Regions from separate parts of the Tardiphaga sp. 20_F10_N6_6 genome, predicted to be linked through region 2. Evidence: predicted binding sites of a transcription regulator. Region 2 holds the regulator's gene; each other region holds the start of a gene.

Region 1 (7,954 bases), 2.5 Mb from region 2:
GCACACTGCTGCCGTCCTCGACTTGCATAGGGACAAGTCGGTGCGATACTTGCCAAGCTCCTTTATGACGAAGGATGGTTTCAACCTAAATTCCAAGTATGTAACATTGCACGATGCTGTAGTTGACTGGTTGACGTACGTGGGTGTGGCGAGCGAGGTGTCAACTGAAGATCGCGGGAAGGTTGGGCACCAACTTCAAGTCAAGACGGAGGGGCTAGATCGCTTTCATGATCTGACCAATGTTGGCGTCGGTGTCAGTCAAGTGCTGCCTATCATCGTTTCGGCGCTGCTCGCTGAATCCCCGGCACTTTTGATCTTCGAGCAGCCCGAACTTCATCTGCATCCCAAAGTTCAGGCAAGGTTGGCTGATTTTTTCCTTTCGGTTGCGTTGATTGGAAAGCAATGCATCCTCGAAACACACAGTGAATATCTCATTGATAGATTCCGCCACCGAGTCGCGGCAGCAGCGGGTGATTCATTAGTAGGCACAACAAAAATCTACTTTACCGAACGAGATGGGGGCACGACAAAGTGTCGTGAGGTCCCTGTGACCAGATACGGAGCCATCTCAGATTGGCCCAAGGACTTCTTTGAGCAATCTCAAATGGAGTCCGAAGCAATTCTTCGAGCTGCCGCCGCAAAGCGCCAAACTGAAAAGAACGCTCGGAAGCAATGATTTTAAATTTCGATCCGGCACTGTTGGCTGTGCCAAATCATGCAACTAGTCAGGATGAGGCCGAACAGATAATCGGCCGTCTCAAGTATTGGGCTAAGCCGTGTTTTTTTGGAGGAGAATTTCGCGCCCTGCTTCCATCGTCCACTTTGGATTTTCTGGCAGATAACGGTTTCTTCCCCAGCCCGCCAAACATTTCGACGTTGTTGGATAGTTGGAATTTACGTCACGTATATTCAACTGAGGATGTCAGGCGCTCGATCAATTTCATTCTGAGCCGAGCAGGGGCGATAGAAGATGTTATTGATGTTGAAGTAACGGAGGCGCTGTATGAGTCCTCGGTCCCTGATGTTTCTGCGTACCAGCAACGCCCCCTGCTTTTTGATGCAACACTTCGAATGTTGGTTACTCTCGCTCTGCAGACGTTAACGCCAAAGTCGGACGTGTGTGGAAATGTGGTAGTATCGAGCTTTGCAGGGCATGCGGGCCTGATCTCGTTGAAGGCAACCGCGCTAGAGGGAGCGGTAATAAGTTCGGTCGGCGATGTCGATTTCCCTCTCAGTACAAAGCATAGTTACCTTCTCGTGGAGAACGTTAGGGAGTTGGCGCTCAGTTTTGGTGCGCGCGCCTTGTGGTCGCGTGCTGGCGATGCGGACGGTTTGCATTTTGCAATTGTGGTTGAGATCTTGCAGCTTCTTGCGACTAACAATCCCGGATTGCAGGCGAATGTGCCGAAGTTTAGAATCGGATCAGGTTTCTTTACATCGGCACAGAGCCACGGTGCGATAGGAGCAAGTGCAGCCAACGGCGATTTGTTGAGAGAGGCCTGCGCAAGGATAGCAGTTGGTCAGCCAAAAAATGAGATCGGAGACCTAAAGCGTGCGGACCACAAAGGTGATCTGCACCCCGTTGTCCGAAGCGCGGATGGTGCAGCAGCGCGTCGAACTCATTTGCAGAAAAGCCACGAGGCGTTGCGCTTGATGTTCTGGGAACATAAAGACGGAAGCATTGAATTCGCAAACATAGGACCCAAAAATGAACTTGAAATCATCGAGGGCTCCGGCGTGTGTGTGACGGAGCACGCATGCTGGTCGGATGATGGAGATTGATTGGTTTGATTAGTCGTGCCGAGGACGTGAACCGAAGAAAATCCGGTAATCCGTCCCAACAGTAGTAGCTGTGGCTGCTAGACCGCGATGTGATCCGTTATCGAATGCGTCTGATAGTGTTAGCCAAATCGGCGAGCCGCCTCGCCGTTTGCCACCCGGACGAAGCGGGTGACAAGGAGAACTGATTTATCTTTCGCGCATTCTAAAGTTGTGGCCAATCCATGACTGATTTAAAGGTTTCGAATGAAGATACAGCTTCGTCGAGTTCATCGCGACGTAGAAGGCAGATAAAGGCAGCAAACGATCTCGCCTGGCAATTGATCGAGCGCTGCGGATTAAACTCAATGTCCGTGAATCCCATCCATTCCTCTCGTTCGCTGATCCACGCTCGGTGCGGATACAAGGCACCGAAGTAAAGCCAGTCATAGAAGACCGTAGGTGGCGAAAGGGGAAAGTCGGTCCCATGAAGCCTAAAGCCGACAAGTCGACCTGATGTTTTCAAACGCTCGTCTCGTTTTGCCTCACGACTATCGACCCAATACAATTCTTCAAACGGTCCACCATGCTCAAAGACTTTGCTGCCTTGAAAAGCGCATTCAACCGTAGTTTCTCTTTCATCAATTTTAGTTTTCAAATGGAAAGCGCTTAGACTCCGTCCGATCTTGAATTCGGACTTGCTCGATATTTCGAGAAGCGGAGACAGATTATGAGTTTCCGCTGCGGCCAAGTGAAGTTCGGCCACATTCTTTTTCTTTTGGGAAGCTGCGAGTCCAGAGTGCCACTTGAAGCTTATAGCAATCTCTTCAACAAGTAGCCTTCCAGATGTTGTTGGCACAAAGACTGGTCGTTCAGCCATGGTCTCGATCAGTCACAGTTATAAGCCATGTATTATCGCCTCCACGGGTACTCGATCCGGAATAAGAATCTCGTATTTTTCCGCTGCTTGCAATCGCGTCTGTATTTCCGGCAATTTCCAGTCAGTGCGTTTGTAAAGGACATCTAGATCTAGGCCGTCAAGCGCCTCGGCAGCGGATACGCGCACAACTCCATGTTGATTGGAGGCGGCATTCGTAATCATTACCCCCGGAAATTTCAAAACTTCGGGGCTGATATGAAGATAGACAGGATTTAGGCCCCGCTGAGTTCGCGCGATGTATTGCATAGGGTGGCCGGTGGTGAAGCAAAGGCATACATATTGGTCGGTGCCTTTGGCCGCGTCAGTCGCAAGACTGTTTGCGTCGCCGCCCGTCGCAACATCCTTTAGAAGATTTTTCTGGCGTAATTGCTGCGTAGACAGCAACCCATGCGTTCGTATTGATCCGATATTACTCTGGTCGGTGAAATGATAGAAGCGCCTATGTTGAGTGCTTGTGCGCACGAAATCTGCCAAAAACTTCTCGATATCCATTGAGTTGGCTCCCAGGTAATGATCACCCTTAAATAGATTGTGTGATAAATTGCAACCTTCGTAGACATGGGATATCACTTCTTTGATTTCGAAATGGATTGTAGAAGGCTCTACGCTTACCTACTAAACAGGGCGCGACCCTATGGATCGGTTTGACCACGTTTGGGCCCAAAAGCAGATCCCGGTCATTGTCCGAAGAACTGGGAAGGGTGAATTGCTCCAGATGCGACTGCCATATTCGGGCGACAATCGGCAGTGGATCAGAAATAGTCGGAAGACTCATCCCGAGTGGGTCGCGTCTAAAGGCTATTGGGAATTGCCAAAAGCTTGGTTCAACGACCTTGTTGATCGATGCCTAGTTCGCTTCAAGAGCGTTTACATCATCCAGCCATACCAAGAGCAAGAAAAGTGCTCCCCAGCTTGTCAGAATGCTGTAGGCCACGAGTGCCAGTGTTCGTGCATGGGTCTGCATCATGGTGCTGGCAACGACGGTAGCTGGTTTGAGGTCTCGGAAACATTCTCAACTCGCTGGCAATCCCGAGAACTGGCGTGTCGGCTCCTTACTGAAAAGAAGGGCGCTGGCATTTGATTGGACAAACAATCAAACTGGACAGCTGGCATATGAGTCGGATGATGGAGAGGCGACGTACTAACCATTCATCGCCAAGCCGAGGTCGGCGTATATTGGAGCCAATTCGCTCCGTGTCAAAGGCCAACGGTTTAGTGCGTCTGACGGACGCTCTGATACGGCTAGATAAGCAATCAGTATGCTAGGTTGCCTAAATAGGATTTTTATTTTTGCTCTATTCGCGATTTTCTCGCTGACAAACGATTTTTGATTTAGGAATGCGGTGACCTTCTCCAGAACCCCGTCCGAGTTTGGTGAAAATGCTTCCATCAGAAGTGAGTCCACACGCGTCATTTCCGCGCGAATTCCTGTTCTCTGCTCGTATAGATAGGCCAGCTGATCAGTGAGCTTCCGAGTGTCGCTTACTGCCACCTCGATACGCGCGGCAACTTGTTCAAAATAGTCGTTGGTCGCCTCGATTAAAGCCATTGCTTTTGACACGGCTCGTTCCATCTCTGGCGTTTTTTCCACGCTAGGCTTGTAAATCGTGTCGTGCGTCAGCTCGCTGTGAGCATGTTGCATCAGTGTCCGGATTTGAATTTCGCAAGGCAGTGATTCTGGAATATCGATATTGGCGATACGCATAGGCGTCTTGTTACGGACAACGTAGTGGACTGATTGATACTCAAAAGCCGATGGCCGAGCGGCGACTTCGGACTCGTAGTCGCGATCTTTAGAGTAGTTCCATGCGTCGCACTGTTCGATGGCCGAGGTAACCTTGGATATCTGGCTTGCGAGAAGCACAACTAGCCGAACGCCGACCTTATCTGTGATTTGCTGAAACGGGTCGTCATATGTTTTGTTTGGATTGTAAAAGGCCTTCGTCAGAAAGGAGCCGGTGGTTTTGACCCGAGGTAAAATGGGGATGCGTACAAACACATCGGTTGTTACGGGAGCTACGATGGCCTCAAGCGCTTTTATGAGACGGTCTGCAACGTATTGCCCCCACTGCTCGTACGCAGGGCGTTCGGCGTGCCATCTTTGGATAAACTCATCTTCAGTCATTGATCTTCACGGATGTGATCGCGAATTGTAATGCGCGTCCATTCCTGCGGCGATCCATCACTTCCTTCACCATTAATGGTTTCAACGGTTACCATGTCTTTAAAGGCCTCCGGTGGAGCGGTAAATTTGATGCTGTTCGAGAAGACCATTTTTCTTAACCGCAGCACCCCTTTCAAGTCGGATGTGTCTTTCTGAACGGTACCGGACGGAAACTTTTTCTGCTTCATATAGTGCGAAAAATCGTCCACCGTGTTCGCGGGTAGATAAGTCTTGGCGAAAGAGCTAACGCTAATCGTTGGTGTCTGATCAACTTTCAAATACGTATAAAGCCCTGTAAGTAGATCCGCGCGCTCTTCGCGCGGGATGCTGAGTCCTTTCACGAATTCTTTCGTGTGCTCGAAGAATTCCTTCGTTAGAAAAGAACTGTTCTTGGGAATCACGCAGCCTAAAAATGCTTCGTAGAAGTATTGAGCTGCACCGTCTCGCTTTGCGCTGCTCATATGGCTGTCAAATACAAAGGCCTGCCACCCGTTGGGAAATTCGCTGATACCAGAAGGCGGAGCAACGAAGACACCAATCTTATAAAGCTTCGCAGCTGGCGTTAGGAATAGATCTTTCAGGTAAGCAGCATCCATCCCACTTCTGCTAACCTCACGCAGAAACCCCGATTGAGTTTCTGCTTTTATGATGCCGAGATATTTTCGACTTGGGCTTCCGATTTGCCCCGAGAAAACAACAACGATTCCACCGGGCAGAGTGCGCGATATCTGAGTTTTTGCAAGTTCGTCCGCTATCGTCTGCGAAAGCGTGATGAACTTGTCGTCGCGTGCCTTGATCAAATCAGTTGCAATATGGGGAACACTGCCAACGTTGGTGTTGGAGATGGTCATTTCCATGCTCTTGGAATTGTTGCCGAGGGCTTCGATGACCCGACCACTGAAATCGTCGAGCGCTTCTTGCGGCAGCGAAATCATATGGCCGCCGTAGCGCGGCGGCACCAGTAACTTGTCGTCCTTTCGTTTGAAAACCTCGTGCAGAATTATTCTCTCAACCGAGATGTTTTCGAAGATCATCGTTCCCCCCCAAATAATATCCGGGAACTTATGCAGATTGCTTCACAGGCGCAAAGTGGGTCGATAGCACTCTTAAGTCGTATATGTTGACCGCATAAGGCTGGGATGAGCTGAGTGTTCGATCCGAATCCAATGTAAGAACAAAAAGAGAACAATGCAACGGTTCAGGAGGTTGAGGCCTCGTCGGGCCATTGGTGCTTGCGAGCCATATCCCCACTCAATGGGCCGTACCGAAAACCCTGCCAGAAAATGGTGCATTGGGGATTGAAAAACATCAGTATTTTCAGCATCTTGTGGCCATGCGAAAAACATGTATTATCCGTATAGTCGCGAGGAGGTGGCTGGCGGATGCTGCGGCACAAGCGAGTTGCCCTTTATTTACGGGTATCGACGCAGGACCAACGAACCGACAATCAATTGCGCGAACTGACGGCCGTCGCCGACCGGGCAAGTTGGCGAGTAGTCGGGACGTTCGCCGACACTGGCATATCTGGAGCCAAAGGCCGCAAGGACCGTCCCGCATTCGACAAGTTACTTAAGGCGGTCACGCGTCGGGAAGTCGATTTGGTCGCGGCGTGGTCGGTCGACCGCTTGGGTCGATCCCTCACCGATCTCTTGTCGTTCCTCGGAGAGCTGCACGCTAAGGGCTGCGACCTATACCTTCACCAGCAGGGGCTCGACACCAGTACGCCTGCCGGACGGGCGATGTTTCAGATGATGGGCGTATTTGCCGAGTTTGAGCGTGCCATCATTCGTGAACGCGTTGTGGCAGGGCTATCCCGAGCAAGAGCCGAAGGCAAAGTGCTGGGACGCCCAACGGTCGGAACCGAAATTGAAAACGCGATCAGGCGAATGCGTGGCAGCGGTCTCGGTATTCAGAAGATTGCGAGGACGCTTGGCGTTGGAGTGTCCGTCGTCCAGCGTGTGGTAAAGACAACGACAATTCAAGCGCGTTGAGCCGCAGATTTCGAATCCCCGGCTCCCGGATTACCCAATACCACATTTAACGTCGCTGATGCGCCATAGCGTACGGCCTCCAACCGAGGCGAACCAATACCATTCCACTCGGAAATCGAAGGGAGTGTTCCATTTTTGCGCGTTCGCAGCGGCTAAAAGTGTGGGCTGTGTTGCCTATACGGACGCGCGGTCAATTCGCGAAAGGCTTCGGATCGCTCGAACACTACTGCGACCTATGGAAGTCTAGTAGCCGGGCGGCGACTCCGAGCGATTCGCGTATCTGTTCGTCCGACACGGTTGACCAAAGCTCTGGCGGCTTTGAAACTTCGACCCGAAACACTGTTGTTGTTCCAATGACGAGAAAGCGAGCTCCTGTCGGAGCCGCAGATAACTCTGTTGGTCTATTTGTCGCTCCACGCCAATAGGACAGGTCCACAAAACCGTTCTTTACTTTCCAGTCGATTGTCGTGAATTTTGGTAAGTCGCCTTTGAATATAAGCCACCACGAATCGCTGCCCTTATCATCGGGCTTCTTCATCATCAATTGTGGGAATTCGGCAGTCGCTGTTCGATAAACGCGCTGCCACAAGTTCGTGACCTCGGGCGCAGGGATAGCGAACGAAGGTTTCCTTCCTTGCTGAACCGCGCGCAACAAGAGCGAGGCGCGGTGCTGTGCACGAGCCGTTCCCAAGTCGCCAATTGCAAGAGCAACATCTTCGTATGTAACGACGATGTCGAACAATTTTGCTGCGGCGTTCACCTCGGAATACTTCGCCGGGGAGATAAGAATGCAGAAAACCAATCTCCCGTCGCTCAAGAATGCTTCAGCACGTTCCTTGTACCGTTCGGGCTGTCGCGGTTGAAATACCGCATCGATCTTGTTCTCAATCAACAGAACGCCAGACGCACCATCAACACTAAATCGTGCCAACAAATCGGTTTCGCCGGTCTCATCGATGACAGAAAGCAGGCATTCGTTGATCGATATCGTTGAAGAAACGCCTATAGCTCGAGAAAAGAGGTCGCAGACGCGGTCGTTGAATAGCAGTTCCTCCTGCAAAAGCACATCGATATCTCGCTCGTAAAGTCTTGGTAAGTTGA
Region 2 (7,954 bases):
ACCGCCAGCATATAGGTCGGATTGCCGTCGCCACGCAGCAGCACGAGGTCGTCGAGATTTTCGTTCTGCCAGACCACACGACCCTGTACCTGATCCTCGATCACGGTCTCGCCGGTGAGCGGCGCCTTCAGGCGGATCGTCGGTTTGACGTCGGGGCGCGGATCCGACGGATCACGGTCGCGCCACAGTCCGTTATAGAGCTTGGACTTGCCCTCGGCGCGGGCGGTCTCGCGCATCTGTTGCAGTTCCTCGGCGCTGGCATAGCAGTAATACGCCTTGCCCTCGGCGAGCAGCTGTTCGGCGACTTCGCGGTGCCGGCCGGCACGGGCAAACTGGAAGACGGTGTCGCCATCCCATTCGATGCCCAGCCACTTCAACCCGTCGATAATGGCGTCGATCGCGGCATCCGTTGAACGCTCGCGGTCCGTATCCTCGATCCGCAGCAGCATCTTGCCGCCGGTCTTTTTGGCATAGAGCCAGTTGAACAGCGCGGTGCGTCCACCGCCGATATGGAGGAAGCCGGTCGGCGAGGGGGCGAAACGGGTAACGACGGGAGCGGTCATATCAGCGGGTTCGATCGAGTTCGGTGTGAGTGTTGGCGGGCGTTTATCACAACGACAGGGCGCTGTCTCACGGCGAATAAACGCGGATTTGGGGCCGGAACCGCATCGGAAAAGGCCCTTTCGCGGGACCCGGCCCCTGATCCGGCCTTGGCGCGGCCTTCCGGATTTGGCACATAGGGCGCAGCTTGAAAGGCAGCAAATGACAGACGAATCGGTATCCGACGCAGGCCGTGACTTCATCCGCGACATCGTTGCGGCGGACCTGCAATCCGGCAAACACAAGAGCGTGGTGACGCGCTTTCCGCCGGAGCCCAACGGCTACCTGCATCTCGGCCATGCCAAGTCGATCTGCCTGAATTTCGGCGTCGCCGAGGAATTCGGCGGTCACTGCAACCTGCGTTTCGACGACACCAATCCGACCAAGGAAGAGCAGGAATATATCGACGCCATCCAGCGCGATGTGCGCTGGCTCGGCTTCGAGTGGGGCGAGGGCAACCTGCATTACGCCTCGGACTATTTCGAGCAGCTCTATGACTGGGCGGTACTTCTGATCCGCGCGGGCAAGGCCTATGTCGATGACCAGTCGCAGGAAGAAATCCGCTTTAAGCGTGGCACCCTGACGGAGCCCGGCCAGAACAGCCCGTTCCGCGATCGCCCGGTCGACGAGAACCTCGATCTGTTCGCGCGGATGCGCGCCGGCGAATTCCCGAACGGCGCCCGCGTGCTGCGCGCCAAGATCGACATGTCGTCGGGCAACATCAACCTGCGCGATCCCGTGATCTATCGCATCCTGCATGCGCACCATCCGCGCACGGGCACCGCTTGGAGCATCTATCCGAGCTACGACTTCGCGCACGGCCAATCCGACGCCATCGAACACGTGACGCATTCGATCTGCACGCTCGAATTCGAGGATCACCGGCCGCTTTACGACTGGTGCCTGGAAAATCTGCCGGTGCCATCGCGGCCGCATCAGTATGAATTCGCGCGCCTCAACATGACCTACACGCTGCTGTCGAAGCGCGTGCTGACCGAACTTGTCCGCGGCGGCCATGTCACCGGCTGGGACGATCCACGGATGCCGACGCTGGCCGGCCTGCAGCGCCGCGGCATTCCTGCCGAAGCACTGCGCGAATTCGTCAAGCGCATCGGTGTCGCCAAGGCCAACTCGACCGTCGATATCTCGATGTTCGATTTCGCCGTGCGCGAGACACTGAATCGCACGGCGCAGCGCCGCATGGCGGTGCTGAAGCCGCTGAAGGTGGTGATCGAGAACTACCCGGAAGGACAGACCGAGCAGCTCGAAGCCATCAACCATCCCGATGATGCGTCGCTCGGCAACCGGCAGATTTCATTCGGCCGCGAGCTCTACATCGAGCATGACGACTTCATGGAAGAGCCGCCGAAGAAGTTCTTCCGCATGGCGCCGGGCCGCGAGGTCCGCTTGCGTTACGGCTATTTCATCACCTGCAAGGACGTGATCAAGAACGCTGCCGGCGAGGTGGTCGAACTGCGCTGCACCTATGATCCGGAAACCCGGGGCGGCAATGCGCCGGACGGCCGCAAGGTCAAGGCGACGATCCATTGGGTGAGCGCTGCAGATGCCGTGCAGGCGGAAGTGCGCGTTTACAATCAGCTGTTCGCCGATCCGCAGCCCAATGCGACCGAGTTCGCATCGCAGCTCAATCCGGACTCGCTGGAGAAGCTGACCGGCGCCATGCTTGAGCCAGCGCTGGCGAGCGACAACACAAGCGATGTCGTGCAGTTCGAGCGCCAGGGTTATTTCTGTCGCGACAAGGATTCAGCGCCGGGCAAGCTGGTCTTCAACCGTACCGTCGGTCTGCGCGACAGCTACGCCAAGCTCGCTTGAGCAACCCTAGGGATTAGTTTTCGTATTCTGCATCCGTTCCGCTAGCCGCCGCTTGCCCTTCCGATAGCATTCGGAAGGACAAGCTTGGCGTGCGGGCGTTCGATGGCGCGGGGCGGGGATCAGCAACAGCGGCGGGGCCGATCCGGCACGGCGACCACATGGCCGCCGCCGGCCACGGCAGGCGTCGCTCTCCCGTCACCGACGTCATCAACGTCGGGCTTCGAGACGCTCTGGACGTGGGTGTGGGCCGAAGCTGGTCCCGGTCGCTTGCTGCCTTGGGTGCCGATCGCTTTCGGGACCGGCATCGCGCTGTATTTTGCCGCTGAGCATGAGCCGGTGGCCTGGGTTGCCGCTGCGACGGCAGGCCTTCTTTGCGTGGCTGCGTTTTTGCTGCGGCGGCAGCGATGGTTTCCCTTGATCTTGCTCATTGCGGCAATCGCGGCCGGCTTTGCGATGGCTGCAATGAAAACCGCGCGCGTGGCTCATGAGGTTCTGGCGAAGCCGCTCTATTCCGTCGCGCTGACCGGCTTCGTTGAAACTCACGAGGAACGGGAGCGCACGGATCGCTTCGTGCTGCGCGTTGCCACGATGGACAGCCCGCGCGCCGCACCGAAGCTCACCCGTGTGCGGCTGTCGGTGAAGAAGGGCATGGCGCCTGCCGTCGGCAGCTTCGTCGAATTGAAGGCAAGGCTGCAGCCGCCGCTGCCGCCGCTCCGGCCGGGGAGCTACGACTTCGGACGGGATCTGTATTTTCAAGGGATCGGCGCGTCCGGTTTTGTGATGGGCGGCATCAAGGCAGTCGATCCGCCGATACAGCCGAGTGTGGCGCTACGCTATTCGGCGACCATGCAGGGGCTACGCGACGCCATCGACGCGCGGATCCGCACCGTGCTCTCGGGTGATAGCCGCGCCATTGCCACGGCGCTGCTCACGGGCCGCCGCGATGCGATTTCGGCTGACGTCAATGATGCGATGTTCATCTCCGGCCTCGGTCATGTGTTGTCGATCTCCGGCTATCACATGGCCGTTGTCGCCGGCGTCGTGTTCTTTGCGATCCGCGCGCTGCTGGCACTGATCCCCGTGCTGACGGTGACGTTCCCGATCAAGAAAGTCGCTGCTGCTGCGGCATTGCTGGCTGCGCTGTTCTATCTGCTGCTGTCCGGCGCCGAGGTCGCCACGCAGCGTTCGTTCTTCATGACGGCCGTCGTGCTAATCGCTGTCATGGTCGATCGCCGGGCGGTGACGTTCCGTACGCTGGCGGTGGCAGCAATGGTTGTGCTGATCGTTTCGCCGGAAGCGTTGGTGCATCCGAGTTTTCAGATGTCATTCGCGGCGACGCTGGGGCTGGTCGCATTGGTGCAGATAGGCATGCCCGCGCTGTTTGCCTCGCCCGATCATTCCGCGACCGCGCGCGTGGCGCTATGGGGCGGACGCGAGATCGCGATGCTCGTACTGGCTTCGCTGGTCGCGGGCCTTGCCACCACGCCCTATGCTGCCTTTCATTTCCATCGCGTCACGCCTTATGGCGTCGTCGCCAATCTCCTGGCGATGCCGGTGGTCTCGGCACTGGTTATGCCGGCGGGCATTCTCGGTTTGGTGGCCATGCCGTTTGGCTTTGACGGTGTGTTCTGGCGGCTGATGGATGTCGGCATCCAGTGGATGATTGTCGTCACGCAATGGGTGGCAGCCTTGCCCGGCGCCATCGGCCGGATGCCGGCCTTCGGGACGGGACCGCTGATATCAGCCAGTATCGGCATCATCGTGCTGGGATTGCTGCGCACGCCGTTGCGCCTCGCAGGGCTTGGTGTGCTTGCGCTCTCGATTGTCTGGGCGTTGCTGGTCAAGCAGCCGGATGTCCTGATTTCGGGTGACGGTCACAGCGTTGCGGTACGGGGCAGGGAGGGGCGCCTGCATATGATGCGCAGCGCCAAGGATGCGTTTCTCGCGAAGGAGTGGCTTGCCGGTGATGCCGACGCCCGGCTGCCAACGGATGCCTCCCTCAGCCACGGTGTGTCCTGCGACCGCGACGGGTGCATCACGGCGCTGGCCGATGGGGCTTTGGTGGCGCTGGTCTTACAGCCGGATGCCTTCGCAGATGATTGCGAGAAAGCGGCGCTCATCGTCACGGCGCGACAATCGCCGAGGGATTGCAGGGCGCTGGTGATCGATCAGGATCGCTTGCAACGAAATGGCGCGGTGAGCCTGCACCGAACTGCGAACGGCTTTACCATCGATGCCGTCCGGCCACGGGGCTTGGACCGTCCGTGGTCGCGCGCCATTCCTGATGAGCCCCAGCACGATCTGATCCCGAACAGTCGTACGCCACAAAATCGGCCGGTGGATGCGACGCCGGCGGAAGCCGATCTTCAACCCGAAGATCAGTAATCCGCCGAGGCGCAAATCTCAGTAGCGGCGATACAGGCCGATCAGCTTGCCCTGAATGCGCACCCGGTTAGGCGGCAGGATGCGAACTTCGTAAGCGTCGTTCGCTGGCTCTAGCGCGATCGACGCGCCGCGGCGGCGGAAGCGCTTCAACGTGGCTTCCTCGTCGTCAATCAGGGCCACCACGATGTCGCCGGTGTCGGCGCTTTCGTTGCGCTGGATCAGCACCGTGTCGCCATCGAGAATGCCGGCGTCCTGCATGGAATCGCCGCGCACTTCGAGCGCGTAATGTTCGCCGGAGCCGAGCATGTCGGCGGGCATGCTGATGGTGTGGCTGCGGGTCTGCAGCGCCTCGATCGGCGTACCTGCCGCGATCCGGCCCATGACCGGGATGGCAACCGTGCGGCCATTGTCATCATCGCCGCTGTTGCTGGCGATGCTGGCGGCCGAACGCACCTTGCCAAGCGTGCCTTCGATGACGCTGGGCGTGAAGCCGCGGCGCCCGGTGCCGCCGGTGACCGGCGCGCCGAGCTCTGGCAGCTTGATGACTTCGATGGCACGGGCGCGGTTGGGCAGACGGCGTATGAAGCCGCGTTCTTCCAGCGCCGTGATCAGACGATGGATGCCGGACTTCGAGCGCAGGTCGAGCGCATCCTTCATCTCGTCGAAGGACGGCGGGACGCCGGCTTCCTTCAGCCGTTGATCGATGAATCGCAGGAGTTCGTATTGTTTGCGCGTGAGCATCTGAAGCCATCCTCAGTTGACGGTGTCGGCCGCCGCGTGCGTTTCAAAGGGCCTTCGAACGGTGAGTCTCAATCCTGAGACGATCGTTCGAAGATCGGTTGCGCGAGTTCGGGCACTCTCAAACTACTCAAAGCCACAGAATCTCGAAACAAATCATGAACGAACACTATATGTTCCATATGTGTTCTGCAATGCTTAATTTGCCGTCAACAGAACGCACGTTGAGTGAGGTTTGAGGAGGCTGTTCCTCACCAGTCGTCGATCCTCGACGGACATGGAAAATGCTTCCGCGGTCGCTTGGGCTACGCGGACGTCACGCGCCCAATGGGCGGCGGCGGAGTCGTGGAGCCGGTCGCCAGCGAGCGCTGAACCATGATCGTGTCGGCCCAGCGGCCGGAGCGATAGGCGACGCCGGGCAGCAAGCCGACGCGGGCAAAGCCGAAGCTCTCATGCAAGCCGAGCGAGGCCGTGTTGTCGGCATCGATATAGCCGATGATCTGCCGGAAGCCGGCCGCCGCGCAGACATCGATCAACTCGCGCATCAACAGCCGGCCGATGCCCCGGCCGACATGTCCGTGGTGGATATAGATCGAATGCTTGACCGTGTAGCGATAGGCCGGTCGCTTCCGAAACAGCACCACATAGGCGTAGCCGACGACCTCGCCGCCTTGCGTGGCGACGAGATGCGGGAACCGTTTGCTGCGCAGGTTCTTGCGCCGGTCTCTGAGATCGTCGGGCTGCGGCGTGTCGGCGTCGCTGACGCCTTCCTCGACGCCTTGCCGGATGTGCCGGCGATAGATCGCCAGCATGGCATCGACGTCGGTGTCGCGTGATGGTCGGATGACGACCGGCTGTTCGAGTTCCGTTGGCAAATCAGGCTCCTTACGTGCTCCCTATTCGGAGACCACGTAAGTGTAAAGTCGGATCCGGCCATTGGCGTCGACCTTGCGGTAGATGCCCTGGATTTCGACGTCGAAGCCCGGGAAGGTGTTGAAGCAGGTCTCGAACATCCTGAGATAATCGATCATCGGCTTTGACCGTTCGGTGAGCCGTTCTCCGGGGACGATCGTGGCGATGCCGGGCGGGTAGACCACGAACGGCGTCGTCGCGACGCGCCCGAAGATCTCATCGATCGGGAGGTAATCGACGTCGTTGCGCACCAGACAGCGCGCGGCATCATGGGGTGACATGGCAATCTCCGGCAGATGGTCAGCGGAGAATTGCCTGGTCTGAAGTTCGCTCACATTGGCCTCGCGGAAGAACCGGTGCATGTCGCCGCATAGATCCCTCAGGCGTATGCCCGCGTAACGCGCGGGCCTGCGCCGTGCGAATTCCGGGATGACGTCTTCGAGCAGGGCGTTGTCGTCATGAAGCTTCTTGAAGGCGACGAGGCCCGATATCAGCGTGCCGGCCTTGCTGGCTTCCACGCCGGGCGTCAGCAGGAAGAGCAGCGAGTTAAGGTCGTTTTTCTCCGGCACGATGCGGTTCTCGCGCAGGAACTGCGCCACCACGGGCGCGGGGATGCCGTGTTCCGCATAGCCGCCGGTGGTGCGGTCGAAGCCGGGTGTCAGCACCGTCAGCTTGTTGGGATCGGTCATGGTGAAACCGGCTTCCATGCCGGGGAAGCCATGCCAGGCGGCGTCCGGCGCGAGCTGCCAATAAGCCGGATTGGTGGCCAGCTGGTCAGTGCCGATGCTTTCCCAGGGCACATTGTGAACAGCACCTTCGCTGGCTGCGTCGGGAATCGCGACGCGCTCGGGCACGAAGGGTTCGAAGAACCAGCGACGCTCGGCGCGGGTTTCCTTCTCCTCGAATTCGCGGCGCACAGCGCGCATCTTCTTGCGCAGTTCGATGCCGAGGCGGATCGTGTCGTCCCACAACACTTCGCCCGAGCGGCCCTTCATCATCTGCGCGCCGACATCCAATGATGCGAACAGCGGATAGAACGGCGAGGTCGAGGCGTGCTGCATGAAGCTTTCGTTGAAGCGCCGATGCTCGACGCGGCGTTTCTGGCCGCGGATATGACGATCCTTCATGTGGATCTGCGACGCCTGCGAGAAGCTCGCGAGCTGCTTGTGGGTCGACTGCGTCGCGATGATACCCGGCGAATCCGGGCCAAGGTCCTTGAGTCCCATGGCGAACCGGCCGGCATAAAGCGGGTGGAATTTCATGAAACCCGCCCAGGCTTCGTCGAACAGGATGTAATCGCAGAGATGGCCGATGCGCGCGATGATCATCTCGGCGCTGTAGATGGTGCCGTCATAGGTGCACTGTTCGACCACGGCGACGCGGAACGGGCGTGGACGCTTCCAGGCCTCGGGATCCGTGACCAGCGGATTGATACGGATGCGCTCGCGCAGCGCGTCCTCGTCGAGCGCATCCCAGTTCATCGGGC
Region 3 (7,954 bases), 750 kb from region 2:
CGTGCCGATGAACACGCCGGCCACCACCACGATGCTGGCGACGGTATCGTTGTTGAAATAAGTTTTAGCGGTCGGGAGCAGCTTCTGGAAAGCAAACAGGGTGACCAGCGCCGCCGCGCCCCAGGCCGCGATCGACAGGATCTCGCGCATGAAGCCGCGGACCATGGCCAGCAGGCCGGAGATCAGCATGACGCCGAGCAGGACAAGGTCGAGAATCGTGATCGGCATCGGCTGGTCAGGTCCGCTCGTGAATCAGAAACCGCGAATCGGCACAGGCGGCCGCTTCAGGTGACGGTGATATGGCACGTCTCGCAAGGCCGGAAAACCGCTATCGGCCGCAAGAGCACACCAGATCACACCATTGTTCCGCTTTCGGCAGAGTGCCTTAACGGAGCGTGTTGCACATCTGCGCAGTCTGTCGCGCGCGCATTCTATAGCGGCCGCGGCAGCGCAGGTCACGTCGCTGTCAGCCGTCCTGGCGCTTGAATCGCGCCGGTACGGTATTTTTCTCGGCATCTGTGCTTTTGCTGTTGTCGCGCGTGGGTTTGACGCCGCGCGCAGCGATATCGGCGACCAGCGAGGTCAGGCCGCCGATGGTATTCAGCGACAGTCCGGCATCGCCGCCGGGATCGCCGCGCGCCGATTCCGGCAGCACTGCGCGGCCGAAGCCGAGTTTTGCCGCCTCTTTCAGCCGCGCCGAGGTCTGCGCCACCGGGCGCACCGCGCCGGACAGCGAGATTTCGCCGAAATAGACCGCGTCGGTGGGCAGCGGCGCATTGCACAGCGAAGAGACCAGGGCTGCGGCCGCGGCCATGTCGGCGGCCGGCTCGTTGATGCGCAATCCGCCGGCGACGTTGAAATAGACGTCGTAGCCCGACAGCTTGACCCCGCAATGGGCCTCCAGCACGGCCAGCACCATGGACAGCCGGGAGGAATCCCAACCCACCACGGCGCGGCGCGGCGTGCCCAAAGTCGTCGGCGCAACCAGAGCCTGCAGTTCCACCAGCACCGGGCGGGTGCCCTCCATGCCGGCGAAGACGGCGGTGCCCGGCGAGCCGAGATCGCGATCGGACAGGAACAGTTCGGACGGGTTGGAGACCTCGCGCAGGCCAAGCCCGGTCATCTCGAACACGCCGATCTCGTCGGTCGGGCCGAAGCGGTTCTTCACCGCGCGCAGGATGCGGAACTGCTGCGAGCCTTCGCCCTCGAAGGACATCACGGCATCGACCATATGCTCGACCACACGGGGCCCGGCGATCTGGCCGTCCTTGGTGACATGGCCGACCAGGATGATGGTGGCGCCGGATTTCTTGGCAAAGCGAATGAGCGCCTGCGCCGAGGCGCGGACCTGAGTCACTGTGCCCGGCGCGGATTCCACGGTGTCGGTCCACATGGTCTGGATCGAGTCGATCACGATCAGCCGCGGCACCGTGCCTTCGGACAGCGTGGCGATGATATCCTCGACCGAGGTCTCGGACGCGAGCTGCACCGAGGCGTCTGCAAGGCCCAACCGCGACGCGCGCAGCCGCACCTGTGCCACGGCTTCTTCGCCGGAGATGTAGACCACGCGGTGGCCGGCCCGCGCCATCAGGCTGGTGGCCTGGGTCAGCAGCGTCGATTTGCCGATGCCGGGATCGCCGCCGATCAAGAGCACCGAGCCGCGCACGAAACCGCCGCCGGTGACGCGGTCGAGTTCGCCCATCCCCGAGGCAATGCGCGGCGCATCGTTGCTCTGGCCGGTCAGGCTTTCGAGATTGAAGGTGCGCCCCTTGCGCTTGGAGCGCGCGCTGACCGGAATCGTGGTGACGCCGGTGGTGTCCTCCTCGGCCAGCGAATTCCACTCGCCGCAGGCGTCGCACTTGCCCTGCCACTTGTTATAGGCGGCACCGCAATTCTGGCAGACGAAGGAGAGGAGGTTCTTGGCCATTGGCGGAAGGAATCGCGTCTGTAGGTGTTTTTGGTTTGTTCTCTTGGTCTACGCGGTTGAACGGGGCATTTGCAAGTTTCTTCTCGAAGGGTTTGCCAGCTTCGCCGGGTGGGACGCATCGACCGGCACATGGGCAAGGTCTATTCGGTTGCCAAAATTCCGACGCGCGAGAACTGGTCGGCAATGTCGGCCTGGATCGCCTTTGCCGCGGCGATGCCGGAGGTGCAGCCTCTGCAGTGGTCCTTCTTCAGCTTGGCGATTGCTTACGCTCGGTAGACGCGCCGCGAGCAGAATCCAGATGCAAGCAGTGGTGAGCGATCGAGGCTGCTCGACCAACCAGCTGAGCCGCAGTCCAGCGCTTCGCGAGTCCAATTTGTTCCGCGCAGGAGCTCGCGTGGAACTGCCATGCGACGAATCCTTCATTAACCTCCGCCCGATAGCCTCACCGCAGTGACGTCAGCGTGAGGTGTGCCGTGCGTGTTTTGATAATCGTGCTGGGTGCAGCGACGCTGGCGACGCCGGTACTTGCCTCTGACTACCGTGATGCGCGCTATCGCGCCGGCACCGCGCGCTATCCCATCACGATGGATACCGGCATTCGCGCGCCGCCGCCGCTTTACTATGTGGAAGCGCCGCCGCGTTATGTGCGGGATCTGAGAACGGGCGAACCGGGCCAATGGGTGGTTCGCCAACCGAGTGTGTTCGAGCAACTCTTCGGGCTGCCCCGCGACGGTTATTAGGTTGGCTGCTGAGGCCGATTGATCTCACGTCGGGCTCTGCGGTGAATCCAGGCGCAGTGCAGCTGTGTCTGCCTTGGCATCCTCATATGTTGCCGTCATCAAATCTTAAGCACGTTCATCAAGGTAAATATCAGGACCGCGTTGACCGGTGGTGGTGCTTGGCTGAGTGTCGCCCATCAGAGCGATACGAACTCATTTCAAACAAGCTCGCCACGGGGTCTCATCATGAAGAAATTGATTGCTGCTGCGATGTTCGCCACTGTCGCCGGAATGGCGATGCCCGGTGTTGCCTCGGCAGGTTGCTATAACTGCTACACACCACCGCCGTGCCAGACCTGCTTTCAGCAGCAGGTGGTGCCGCCGCAGTATCGCACGGTCGAAGAGACGGTGATGGTCGCTCCCGGTCGCACCGTCGCGCGCCGCACGCCAGCGCAGTACGAGACGGTGATGGTGCCGAAGACCGTGATGGTCGCGCCTGCGCGCGTCGATTACGAGCGCATTCCGGCGCAATACGCCACGCAGCAGCGTGTCCAGATGGTCGCTCCGGCGCAGGTCTATTACGCACCGGTGCAGCAGGGCTGCTCGACCTGCAATCGCGGCTTCAGCTTCGGCTCAAGCTACGGTTACTAAGCCGCGGATAGCTCAGATTTTCAGGACTGCGATCGGCCGCCTCAGGGTGGCCGATTTGCGTTTGGGGGAGGCCACCGGTGGCGGCGGCGGTCATCTCCCTGCGGTGATGACCTCTCCGCACAACTCGCCGTCAGCAGCACCATTTCCAAATGAAACTGCGGCATCGAGGTCGAATTCGGAGAGCGGGACGGGCCGACCGAACAGAAAGCCCTGGACGAGGTCCACGCCTGCAGCCTGCAGATATTCAAATTGCTCTTCGGTCTCGACACCCTCGGCCGTCGTTGCGATGCCAAGACCACGGGCCAGCGCAAGCACCGAGGACACTACCGCTGCGCAATCGCGGCGATTGGGAGCGCCTTGTGCGAAGGATTTGTCGATCTTGATCCTGTCGAACGGGAAATTGGTCAAATAACTCGCCGTTGAATAACCAGTGCCAAAATCATCGAGCGCTATGGAGATGCCGAGATTCTTCAGCTGCCGTATCGTCCCCAGATGCGCCGTCGCGTTCTCAAGAAGAGCCGTCTCCGTAATTTCCAACTCCAGCCGTTCAGGCGAAAGACCCGTCTCCATCAGAGTATCCAGCATGACGTCGAGCAGCTTTCCCTTACTGACTTGAACCGCAGAGATGTTGACCATGATCTTGAGGTGAGCCGGCCACGACGCTGCATCCGTGCAAGCCTGGTGCAGGATCCACTCGCCAAGAGGAAGGATCAGCCCCGTCGCTTCCGCGAGCGGAATAAATTGATCGGGAGCAACGAGCCCTTTCGACGGATGCCGCCAGCGGACCAGCGCCTCGGCGCCGCGGATCTGCCGTGTCTTGGCGTCAACCACCGGCTGATAGTGCACTTCGAATTCATTTCGCGCGATCGCGTCCCGCAGTTCGTTTGCCAATATCTTCTGCGAGTGGGCAGCCTCAATCATTTCGGACTGGAACAGGCGGAAATCGTTTCGCCCGCCCGTCTTGGCGTCGTAGAGCGCGAGATCTGCTTTTCTCAACAGGTCCTCGGGATCGACGCCCTGTTCCGGAGCGAGGGCAATTCCAATGCTGATCCCGATGCTGGCCTGGTGGCCGTTGAGATCAAATGGCTGAGCAATGGCATCGATGATCCTGAGGGCAAGCACGATTGCACCCTCCTGCGGATTGGGGCCGCCGTCCTGGATGATCGCAAACTCGTCACCGCCAAGGCGGGCCACCACATCGGTTTCGCGAGTCGACGATTTCAGTCGTTGTGCGAACTCAACAAGCAAACGATCCCCAGCGGGATGTCCCAGCGTGTCGTTAACGGTCTTGAATCTATCGAGGTCGAGCATGACCACGGCAAAGCCATCGTCATGGCGGCTAAGACGCTGGCTCGCCTCCTCAAGTTTCTCGGTAAACAGTGTTCGGTTGGCAAGTCCCGTGAGCGCATCGTGACGCGCCAGGTGAACGATCTCGGCCTCTGCGCGCCGCCGTTCGGTGATGTCTTCGTGCGTTGCAACCCAACCGCCGTCCTTCATCGGCTGTCGGGTGACGAGCATCAATCGCCCATCCGCAAATTCATCGACCCTGGCCGAGCTTGAATCGGTCGAGTGCTGGCCCAATTCAGCTATCTTTTTCCTGATGGCTGGTTCGCTCGTCCCGCCCTTGAGAATGCCACGGGAGACGCGATCGGCGATGATAGCCTCATGAGGCGTCCCGACTTTCAACAAAGCCGCAGGCAACTGGTATAGTTCCGCATAACGATCATTCCAGACAACGAGCCGTTTCGCTCCGTCGAACATGCAGAGACCCTGCGACATGTTGCTCAGCGCAATGTCGAAGCGTTCGTTGGTCTGCTCCAGCTCCACGGCTTTCGTGGCCAGCAACTGCTCCCTGTGTTTTTGCGCCGTGACATCTTCATGAGTCGCCAGCCACCCTTCGGTCGGCATCAGATGGCGCGTCATCGAAATGAGGCGCCCGTCGACAAGCTCCTGGACCTCTTTCTCCAGTTTCAGTTTGGCGTCGACAAGGACATCCGCAGCCATTTCGCAATTTGTTCTCTTCGCCCGGCGATATTCAATGATTTGCCGCAGCGTAGTCCCTGGCTTCACCTGTTCCTCGCTGAGGTGATAGATTTCCGCATAGCGCGCATTTGAAAGAATGATCCTCTGCTCACCATCAAATAGCGAAAGACCCTGCGACATGTTGTTCATCGCGGCGTCGAAGCGCATGTTGATCCGCTCGAGTTCAGCAGCTTTATCAGTCAACAAGCGCTGTGCGCGTTTCTGCTCGGTGATGTCTTCATGGGTTGCGACCCATCCGCCATCCGCAATCGACCTGCGTTGAATTAAAATCACGCGACCGTCGGCAGTCATAAAAATCTGTCTTTGCTTCGTCGGAATCTCCTGAACATCCCCCTCGATGGACAAATCGTGCTTTCCGCGATCTTTGAGGGCCTGCAGCATGAGAGACAAAGGTGTTCCGGGCCTGACGAGTTCTTCCGGGAAACCGTACATCTCGCGGAAGCGGCCATTCGAAACCACCAGATTCTTGTTCGCGTCAAACAGGCAGAGCCCTAGCGACATGTTGCTCAAGGCAGCATCGAACTGCATGTTCGTTCGTTCCAGAATCCTAGTTTTCACGGCAAGACTATTCGTCTGGCGCAAAATCCTAAACGTGCCGAACAAGATGACGGCAACGATCATGGCGACGAGCGGGCCCACCATGTAAAGGTGCTGGCGCCATGGTCCCAGCACCTCACTGCGGGCGTATGTGATGACCAAGACCAGCGGCAGTCCGGGCACAGCCTTGTACCCCGCGAGGCGCGCGATGCCGTCGATAACGCCTATCGTCTCGTAGGTGCCCGCTTCCGATTTTGGCAGATATTCGGAGACGAGCGGGCTATCCGCGAAAGATTTTCCGATGGCTCCTTTTCTCGCGGGCTCTCGCGCAAGAACCCGCCCCGTGCCCGCGCGATGCAGCAACAGCACGGATCCGCCCTTGCCGACATCGATCGCGCGATAGACCTGCGTGAAATGTGTCGGGTCGAGCGGCGCAGTTACGACCCCTGCAAAGCTGCCGTCGGCGTTGCTTAACCGGCGCGACGCCGCCGTCAACCATTTGTCGGTGACAGCCGAGGGATAGGGGGGCGCAATAAACAGCCGGCCATCGGCCTGATCGCGTTGAGCGGTGAAGTGCAACATGTCGGAGATATTGCTTCGCGGCGGCGTGCGATCGTAGGAATGCGCCAGAAGGTTACCGGCTGCATCTGTCCAGCCGACGGCAACGATGATCGATGAGGCCTTCTTGAGAAGACGCAAGGCGGTATTTGCGGCTTCGGGCGTTGCATACTTTCCCGAAAGGTTATCTTCGCGAATTCTCTCGGCTTCGAGCAGTGTTCGATCGATCCCCTCAAAGGTCAGCGCCGTGTGTTCGGCGAGAATCTCGGCGATGTTCAGTGCTGCCTTTCTTGCCTCAGAAAGCGCCGCATGATGGCGCGCCTGCAGATCCACCAAAAACACAACGATGATCGACGTCGCAAAGAAGACGCCGAGCACCACCAATGAAAATCCTGGCAGCCGGGCCAGTCTTCCATAGAACGCGCGCATGAAGCGTCCAGTAGTCGTTACAAATGAAACAAATGAAATTCCGGATTTCAGCGTGGATGACGAACCTTAATAATAGGTTGGAAATATTGGCTTTACTGTACGCGGCGAGGCAAAGGATTATGTTGCACTGCGCACGTTGGAAATGCGGATTCGCGAGATACTAATACCTGTTGCTGGTTGATCGCCATCTATGAACATCAGTCGTACGTACTTGTAAGTAATCGATACAACTTTAAACAGCGCCAGTTTCCAGCGGCCCGCCGTTTGGAAATCTCCTGTTGGCGCTTTTCGGACCCGAGTCGATGTCCTGTTTGAGCCTGCAACTCGCGGGGTAGCGGACATACTTACCGCGATTTGTGAGTCCACTCCCTAGATCAGCGCCATGCCTGACAGCACCATGCTTGCGCCAGCCAGAAGCATGATCCCGTCCATGACCAGGCGGAACGTCTCGACGCTCAGCTTCAGTACGTAGCGCTTGGCGATGAATGCGCCGGCCATCAGCGAGGCGCCGGCGATCAGGCCTTTCACAAGCACGTCGAGATCGAGCGCGCCAAACCGCTGGAAGGTGACAGACTTGCTGAGATACAGGCCGAGCGAACTCGCGGCTTCGGTGGCGAGGAAGGCGCCCTTGGCGAGGCCGTAAAACAGAAACAGCGGCACGCTGAGTGGGCCGCTGGAGACGACGATGCCGGTCAGATAGCCAATGATCGCGCCGCCAAGTGCGAGTTGCCACAGGCTGATGGTGAAGGAGCGCCGCGCCAGCCAGTGGCGCAGCGGCACCATGGCAATGAAGAACAGTCCGATGGTGAGATCGACCACATGCGACGGCAGCACCAGCAGCGTGCGTGCGCCCAGGGCTGCAGCTGGAATGCCGGTGAGCGAATAGGCGGCGGTGGCGCGCCAGTCGACCTCGCGCCACCAGGCGAGGATGCGCGACAGGTTGGCCATCACGGCGGCGACCGCCATGATCGGCACGGCTTCCTTCGGCCCGAATTGCCAGACCAGCACCGGCATCAGCATGATCGACGAGCCGGTGCCGACGATCCCGGAAATGGTGCCGGCGATAAGGCCGACCGTGCAGACGAAGATG

What was found. Region 2 encodes LexA, which represses DNA repair genes until DNA is damaged. Its sites were predicted from a motif close to TGTTCNNNNTGTGTTCNG; they were not measured.
Positions count from the first base shown of each region.
Region 1: AB7813_RS14750 (nucleoid-associated protein) is a predicted target of LexA. The motif match lies at 6,033-6,050, and genes of this name have one in related genera.
Region 3: radA (DNA repair protein RadA) is a predicted target of LexA. The motif match lies at 1,953-1,970, and genes of this name have one in related genera.

Region 1 covers NZ_CP197239.1:3,044,674-3,052,627, reverse strand. The annotation lists gene AB7813_RS14775 (DUF3696 domain-containing protein) at 1-676, shown strand, start outside; gene AB7813_RS14770 (hypothetical protein) at 673-1,782, shown strand; gene AB7813_RS14765 (DarT1-associated NADAR antitoxin family protein) at 1,985-2,638, opposite strand; gene AB7813_RS14760 (DarT ssDNA thymidine ADP-ribosyltransferase family protein) at 2,657-3,190, opposite strand; gene AB7813_RS14755 (GTP pyrophosphokinase) at 3,840-4,823, opposite strand; gene AB7813_RS14750 (nucleoid-associated protein) at 4,820-5,896, opposite strand; gene AB7813_RS14745 (recombinase family protein) at 6,245-6,853, shown strand; gene AB7813_RS14740 (hypothetical protein) at 7,077-7,954, opposite strand, start outside.
Region 2 covers NZ_CP197239.1:589,895-597,848, forward strand. The annotation lists gene gltX (glutamate--tRNA ligase) at 1-563, opposite strand, end outside; gene AB7813_RS02700 (glutamine--tRNA ligase/YqeY domain fusion protein) at 763-2,433, shown strand; gene AB7813_RS02705 (ComEC/Rec2 family competence protein) at 2,536-4,818, shown strand; gene lexA (transcriptional repressor LexA) at 4,837-5,559, opposite strand; gene AB7813_RS02715 (GNAT family N-acetyltransferase) at 5,862-6,431, opposite strand; gene AB7813_RS02720 (Orn/Lys/Arg decarboxylase N-terminal domain-containing protein) at 6,453-7,954, opposite strand, start outside.
Region 3 covers NZ_CP197239.1:1,335,589-1,343,542, reverse strand. The annotation lists gene AB7813_RS06400 (CvpA family protein) at 1-228, opposite strand, end outside; gene radA (DNA repair protein RadA) at 467-1,927, opposite strand; gene AB7813_RS06390 (hypothetical protein) at 2,036-2,203, shown strand; gene AB7813_RS06385 (hypothetical protein) at 2,401-2,667, shown strand; gene AB7813_RS06380 (hypothetical protein) at 2,944-3,297, shown strand; gene AB7813_RS06375 (bifunctional diguanylate cyclase/phosphodiesterase) at 3,388-6,864, opposite strand; gene AB7813_RS06370 (sulfite exporter TauE/SafE family protein) at 7,234-7,954, opposite strand, start outside.